3 regions of the Exiguobacterium sp. R-39 genome follow, and region 2 is predicted to be linked to each of the others. Evidence: riboswitches for the same ligand, from Rfam matches in the RefSeq annotation. Region 2 holds a riboswitch; each other region holds the start of a gene.

Region 1 (2,267 bases), 430 kb from region 2:
GGTGCGTAGACGACCGTAAATGGTTCAAAGGCCGCAACCGTAGGATATTCGCGTAAGAATAGCTGTTTCGCAAACAAATTATGCCAAGCATATTCGGTTACGACGCGCACTGGAAGGGTGAAATGCGTATCGGCACCAGCAGCAGCTTCTGTGTAGTAAAGTTGATCTGCTTCGTTCATATAACGAAGAACTTTTTGTAACAGTTGCTCGAATTTGTCCGATTCCATTGGTTGATTGACATGACCCCAATCGATATGCATCTCACACGATTGATCACGGACGATGAACTTGTCTTTCGGTGAACGACCTGTAAATTTCCCCGTTTCTACAGACAAAGCACCATTTTCTGCAAGAACTCCTTCTTTGTTGCGAATCGCATGTTCGACTAGTTCAGCAACTGACAGTTGTTTGAACACATGCTCCTTCTTGAGTAGCTCTTCGATATTCAGGACCGTCATCGGCATCCTGACCCCACCTTTCCCCTACGTTGGTTTTAGCTCTACTATTAGTATGACACATTTATTATATATGACATACTAATGACAGGGCAATCATTTTCCTGCGCTGATTTCTATTTATCTGGAAACGCTTTCAGCATTAACAGTTTAACATCTCTTCCGAAATTTTTCGACTAGAAATTAAAACGTTGCTTGACAGAGTGAGCACAAGTTTATATCATGTAATTCGTAACGGATACTCTTATTCTGAGCAGGTGGAGGGAACAAGGCCCGAAGAAACCCGGCAACCGTCTTATATTAATTTCATCATTAATGTAGGAAAAGGTGCTCTCCTGAAGCGAAGTAAACACTTCGAACGATAAGAGGGTAAAGGAAGAACGCACAACCTTTCCCTGACCATTTTTGGACATGGAAAGGTTTTTTTCATTTTACCGTCCCACTCAACTAGGGGAAATGAGTACACCGTCAAATTCTTTTTTGGGAGGGTCAAACATGACAAACCTTAATCGCCGACTATTTACGTCGGAATCAGTAACTGAAGGTCACCCGGATAAAATCTGTGACCAGATTTCGGATTCAATTTTGGATGCAATTCTTGCAGCCGATCCAAACGCACGTGTTGCGGCAGAAACTTCTGTCACGACAGGACTCGTATTAGTAGCTGGAGAAATCACGACATCAACTTACGTGGATATCCCGAAAGTCGTTCGTGAAACTATTCGTGAAATCGGCTATACACGCGCTAAATACGGTTTCGATGCAGACACTTGTGCTGTATTGACATCAATCGATGAGCAGTCAGCAGACATCGCTCTCGGTGTGGACCAAGCGCTTGAAGCACGCGAAGGAAACATGTCCGATGAAGAAATCGATGCGATCGGAGCAGGAGACCAAGGTCTGATGTTCGGTTATGCAACGAAAGAAACACCGGAACTCATGCCACTTCCAATCTCGCTTTCACACAAACTGGCTCGTCGTTTGGCAGAGGTCCGCAAAACGGGGCAACTCGATTACCTCCGTCCGGATGGTAAAACGCAAGTTACGGTTGAATACAACGAGAACAATGAACCTGTTCGCGTCGATACAATCGTCATCTCGACACAACATGCAGAAGAAGTGACGCTTGAGCAAATTCAAGCTGATCTGAAAGAACATGTCATCGCACCGGTCATCCCGGCAGAGTACATCGATGCAGACACAAAATTCTTCATCAACCCGACTGGTCGTTTCGTCATCGGCGGACCACAAGGAGATGCAGGGTTGACAGGTCGTAAAATCATCGTTGATACGTATGGCGGATATGCACGTCACGGCGGTGGAGCGTTCTCTGGTAAAGATCCAACGAAAGTCGACCGTTCAGCTGCTTACGCAGCACGTTATGTCGCGAAAAACCTGGTTGCATCTGGTCTTGCGGACAAAGCAGAAGTTCAACTTGCTTACGCAATCGGTGTGGCGCACCCGGTTTCAATCGCAGTCGATACGTTCGGTACAGGAAAACTTCCTGAAGCGCAACTCGTTGAATTAATCGCAGAAAACTTTGATCTCCGTCCTGCAGGGATCATCAAGATGCTTGATCTCCGCCGTCCGATTTATCGTCAGACAGCAGCTTATGGTCACTTCGGTCGTACAGACATCGAATTACCATGGGAGCAAACAGATAAAGCCGCTACTCTTGAAGAGCAGGCAAAACGTTTCGCATAATCCTGAGTTCAGAAACTCCCTTTTAAGGGTGTTTCTGAACTTTTTTTGTTTCTCCGGAACTTTGCAGGGAAACGACTGAAATTTCTAGAAAAGGGTAAAAGAACATGA
Region 2 (2,267 bases):
ATGACCGGTATCATGAAGAGCATGTCGTGTCGCATATCGGTAACTCGGTCATTGCGATTCCGATGGCGACGAGCCGTGATGTCTATGCAGCAGTGGCGGAAGAGACGCAAATCGTCGCGATTGACGAAGTTCAATTTTTTGACGATGAGATTGTCGCAGTCATCGAAGCACTGGCTCAAGATGGCAAACGCGTTATTTGTGCGGGACTCGATCAGGATTTTCGGGCCGAGCCATTCGGCAAGATGCCTGAATTACTGGCACGTGCGGAATTCGTGACGAAATTACAGGCGATTTGTCTGTCATGCGGAGATCCGGCGTCACGGACACAACGATTGATTGACGGGAAGCCGGCAAACTACAATGATCCAATCATTCTCGTCGGGGCGTCTGAATCCTATGAACCGCGTTGCCGTCATTGTCATCAAGTTCCGGGCAAACCGCAACCGTTACAGGAATGGAAAAAACAACAGCAAAATTGAGAATAGACGATTTGAAAAAGCGAACGATTCTTTGGCCTCACGGCCGGGAATCGTTCGCTTTTTTTTATCAACCGGTTCGTGTCAACCGGCTGAACTGTTCGATGAATTGTAAGGTCTCACGGACAATCGTCTTTTGATCATGGTCAAGCGTCGCGACATGGTACGAGTCGAGCAGACAATAACTGCGTTTATCTGTTGCCCCAATCGTCCGGTACAAATAATCGGAACAGGCCGGCGGGACGACGTGATCCTCAGCAGAATATAAAATAAGTGTCGGAATTTGAATCGTCGCTAAGTGTAGTCGCGTGTCATCAATGAGTCGTAACAGTTCTGAAGCACAAACTGCGGGGACAAGATCATAGATGATTTCAAAAGCGGTCTGCTTGATATCAGGGGTGCTTTCCGGCAGATAGACCGGACAATCGGTGAAGGATAAGGCTTCGTAAGCAGGGACGGACAAGGCGGCATTGATCGTGATGATTCCTGCAATCGGGAGACCTTCAGCGGCAAGTGACAGGGCAAGTGTCGCCCCCATCGATTGTCCGACGATGAAGATCGATTCGCACCGTCCGGCTAACTGTTCGAAGCCGTCACGCAAGCTCTGTTTCCAGTCATCTGCCGTCGTCGCTTCGAATTCCAGGACATCGGTCCCATGACCGTGCAGGCGAGGGGCATAGACGGAGAAACCTTGTTCTGCGAACTGTTCTCCTACAGCCCGAACGCTTTGCGGCGTTGCGTTAAAACCATGACAGAGCAAAATGCCGACGGATCCGCGTCCTAAGGAAAAGGCTTCGGCACCCGGTATAACAGGATAAACCATACTCATCATCTCGTCCTCCATTTCAAAAATAAAAACCCGTTTGGCTTTGGACGCAAACGAGTTTCTCGTGTGTATCATCCAAAGCAACCGCTTTGCTGGTCGGAGCACCTTGCATAACAGCAGGTTGCCGTGGAGTCCTAGAGCCAGGTCTCTCGTCCACTCTTGATATATCGTATAGGAATTGTCGGATTAATCATTGAGAAGATGATAGCATTGGCGGAAATGAATTGTCAAACTCTCTTGAACAGGCGTCAAAATTCAGACAACGATCCAGTTTGTCCCGGGACAACAATCGATATGGGTCATATGGTTTATTTTTGAAAATATGGTTGACCTTTAAAAGATCTTTCTGTAGTGTAAAAATTAGTTTTACGACATAAGTTCAACCGGCAACAACACACATACGAATTTCATACCGCAACACTTATCCAGAGAGGTGGAGGGACTGGCCCTACGAAACCTCGGCAACAGACTCATTATGAGCACTGTGCCAATTCCATCAGACAATTGTCTGAGAGATGAGTCGAGTGGATTCTGCCATTGTGCGGATCCAGGTCTCTTCTTGTTTCTTAAGAAGAGACCTTTTTTGTATTTTAAAGGGGGAACAAGTGGTGATTACATTCAAAAATGTAAAAAAAATCTATGAAACAAAGGAACAATCGATTGCTGCGCTGAACGGGGTCGATCTCGAAATCCGAAAGGGAGAAATCTTCGGTGTCATCGGTTTCAGTGGAGCCGGTAAAAGTTCCTTATTACGATGCGTCAACCTGCTTGAACGGCCGACATCGGGCAGTGTGACGGTCGATGGCCAAGATTTGACGACGCTCTCGGCGAAACAGTTACGGGAAGCCAAACAACACATCGGGATGATTTTTCAGCACTTCAATCTGCTGGATTCGAATACGGTTTTTGCGAACGTCGCAAAACCCCTTGTCTTAAAGGGCGTCAAAAAAGACGAGGTCCATCGG
Region 3 (2,267 bases), 180 kb from region 2:
TAATCCCGGTGGAATCTCACGGAGCGATGTCTCGACCAGTCGGGCGAGAAACGGAATGGCGGCGACACTCAGGCTGACGGAAGCAGCAGTCGGTCCAATTGTATTATCGAGTAACAGTTGTGTCAGCGGAATCAACGCGACGAGCAGGATGATGAACGGTAACGAACGGACGATATTAACGAAAAAGTCCAAGATGCTGCGAACGACGACGTTTTGGAAAAATAGTCCCCGGTCCGTGATGAACAGTAAGATCCCGAGTGGAATCCCGATGATGAGGGCGAAGCCGAGTGAGATTCCGACCATCAAAGCCGTTTCCGCTAACGCTTTCGCAAGATCCGGTAACATGGTTTCAATCCGTTCAAGCCACATCCTGGATCACCTCAAGCGTGTGAAGTTGTTCTTCGAGCCACGTCAAGGAGCGGTTCACGTGAAGGGTCGGACCGGTCAAACTGACAATCAGCACTCCGAAAGCGACGTTCTGGATATAGTCGACCTTACCGTGGAGGATGCTGACGGAAATATCAAACTGTTTAATTGCTTCCGATAACGTACTTTCACCGGTCTTTTCACCTGTGAATTGCAGGCGGATAATTTTTCCCGGTGTCGTTCGCAAGATCCGTTCCGGTAACTCGATCTGGAGTGCCGTATCGACATAATGTTTCGTGACATCATGTGCCGGCTGACTGAACAGGTCGTATGTACGGGCGACTTCAACGACTTCACCTTGCGCCATGACGGCAACCCGGTGACAGATCTGTTTGACGACATCGATTTCATGGGTAATGAGAATGATCGTCAGGCCAAGCCGTTCATTCAAGTCTTTCAGCAGTTCGAGAATTTGCAGCGTCGTGACCGGATCAAGAGCGGACGTCGCTTCGTCACATAACAGGACACTCGGATTATTCGCAAGGGCGCGGGCAATCCCGACCCGTTGCTTTTGACCGCCGCTGAGCTGACTCGGGAAATTCGTCTCGAAGCCTTCGAGTCCGACCAGGGAGACGAGCTCTTTGATCCGTTGCGGGAAGTCAGTCCGTTTGACGCCGGCAGCCTTTAAGGCGAAGGCGATATTATCGGCGACGTTCCGGGATTGAATCAATTGGAAGTGTTGAAAGATCATCCCGATGTTCAAACGCAGTTCACGTAAGCTGCCTTTGGAGAGGCCGGACAGATTAGTGCCCGATACTTTAACTGTTCCTTGTGTCGGTGTCTCCAGTCCGTTGATCAGACGGAGCAGGGTGCTTTTTCCGGCACCGGATTCACCGATGATGCCAAAGATTTCACCTTGCTGAATCGTTAAATTGACGTCACGTAAGGCAAAAATGGGTGTCCGGTCACGAACGAACCGTTTAGTGATCCCTTTAAATTCAATCATCTGTCGTTTCCTCCCTATACAAAAAAATCGCCTTTTTCCAGTTAAGAGCAACCAGAAAAAAGCGACGAAGTGTAAGATTTCGTAACTTATCTCTCAGAATGAAACATTCTGTAGGATGTGGCACCGTTCCTTAAAGGTGGTTGCCGGACGTCGTTGGGCCTAATCCCTCGGTCGCTCTCGATAAGTAGATATGCTGTTGGGACTTACTGTAACGGAAATCATTCCCATTTGTCAAACGTTTTTTCAGAATTATTCCGCAACGGTCTGGCGAAACAGATTCAATTGACCAATCCGTTCAGCTGCTTCGACGAGTCGTTCGGCGTCAGCAATCAGGCTGATCCGGACGTAACCTTCCCCGTATTCGCCGAAGAAATGTCCCGGTGTAACGGCGACATGCGCTTCGTCGAGCAGGTGATCGGTAAAGCTTTGGGACGTGTAGCCGGACGGGACCGGCAACCAGACGAAGAACGAACCGCCCGGGATCGGTCCGTCCCAACTGATTTCCTGTAACTTGCCGAACAAGGCATCACGCCGCGCTTCATACAGAGCGCTCAGTTCGCGGACACACGTCTGATCGCTTGAAAGAGCGACGGTTGCTGCCTGTTGAATCGGTGTGAAAGCACTGACGTATAAGTGTTCCTGGTACGTCTCGATACTTGCGATGACGGACGGATTCCCGATGGCGAAGGCGATTCGGAAACCGGACATGTTAAAACGTTTCGATAATGAAAACAGTTCGATTCCGACGTCTTTTGCGCCTTCCGTCTGGAGGAAACTGCGGGTCGGACCGTCGAAGCTGATTCCGCCGTAGGCGAGGTCGTGGACGACGCAAATGTCGTTCGCATCAGCGAAGGAAACCGTTTGCTCGAAGGCTTCCGCTGTTGCCGTCGCCCCG

What was found. Region 2 has a riboswitch for S-adenosylmethionine ahead of ACP26N_RS14340 (alpha/beta hydrolase). Riboswitches for the same ligand answer to the same signal wherever they lie in the genome.
Region 1: linked by a shared signal. The riboswitch ahead of metK (methionine adenosyltransferase) and the one ahead of ACP26N_RS14340 (alpha/beta hydrolase) in region 2 are both predicted to bind S-adenosylmethionine.
Region 3: linked by a shared signal. The riboswitch ahead of ACP26N_RS13500 (methionine ABC transporter ATP-binding protein) and the one ahead of ACP26N_RS14340 (alpha/beta hydrolase) in region 2 are both predicted to bind S-adenosylmethionine.

What each region holds. Positions count from the first base shown of each region.
Region 1 covers NZ_CP187965.1:2,330,426-2,332,692, reverse strand. The annotation lists gene pckA (phosphoenolpyruvate carboxykinase (ATP)) at 1-464, opposite strand, end outside; SAM riboswitch class I at 697-823, shown strand; gene metK (methionine adenosyltransferase) at 951-2,159, shown strand.
Region 2 covers NZ_CP187965.1:2,760,255-2,762,521, reverse strand. The annotation lists gene ACP26N_RS14345 (thymidine kinase) at 1-479, shown strand, start outside; gene ACP26N_RS14340 (alpha/beta hydrolase) at 547-1,305, opposite strand; SAM riboswitch class I at 1,368-1,471, opposite strand; SAM riboswitch class I at 1,721-1,824, shown strand; gene ACP26N_RS14335 (methionine ABC transporter ATP-binding protein) at 1,911-2,267, shown strand, end outside.
Region 3 covers NZ_CP187965.1:2,576,751-2,579,017, reverse strand. The annotation lists gene ACP26N_RS13505 (methionine ABC transporter permease) at 1-369, opposite strand, end outside; gene ACP26N_RS13500 (methionine ABC transporter ATP-binding protein) at 359-1,372, opposite strand; SAM riboswitch class I at 1,456-1,559, opposite strand; gene ACP26N_RS13495 (aminotransferase class I/II-fold pyridoxal phosphate-dependent enzyme) at 1,622-2,267, opposite strand, start outside.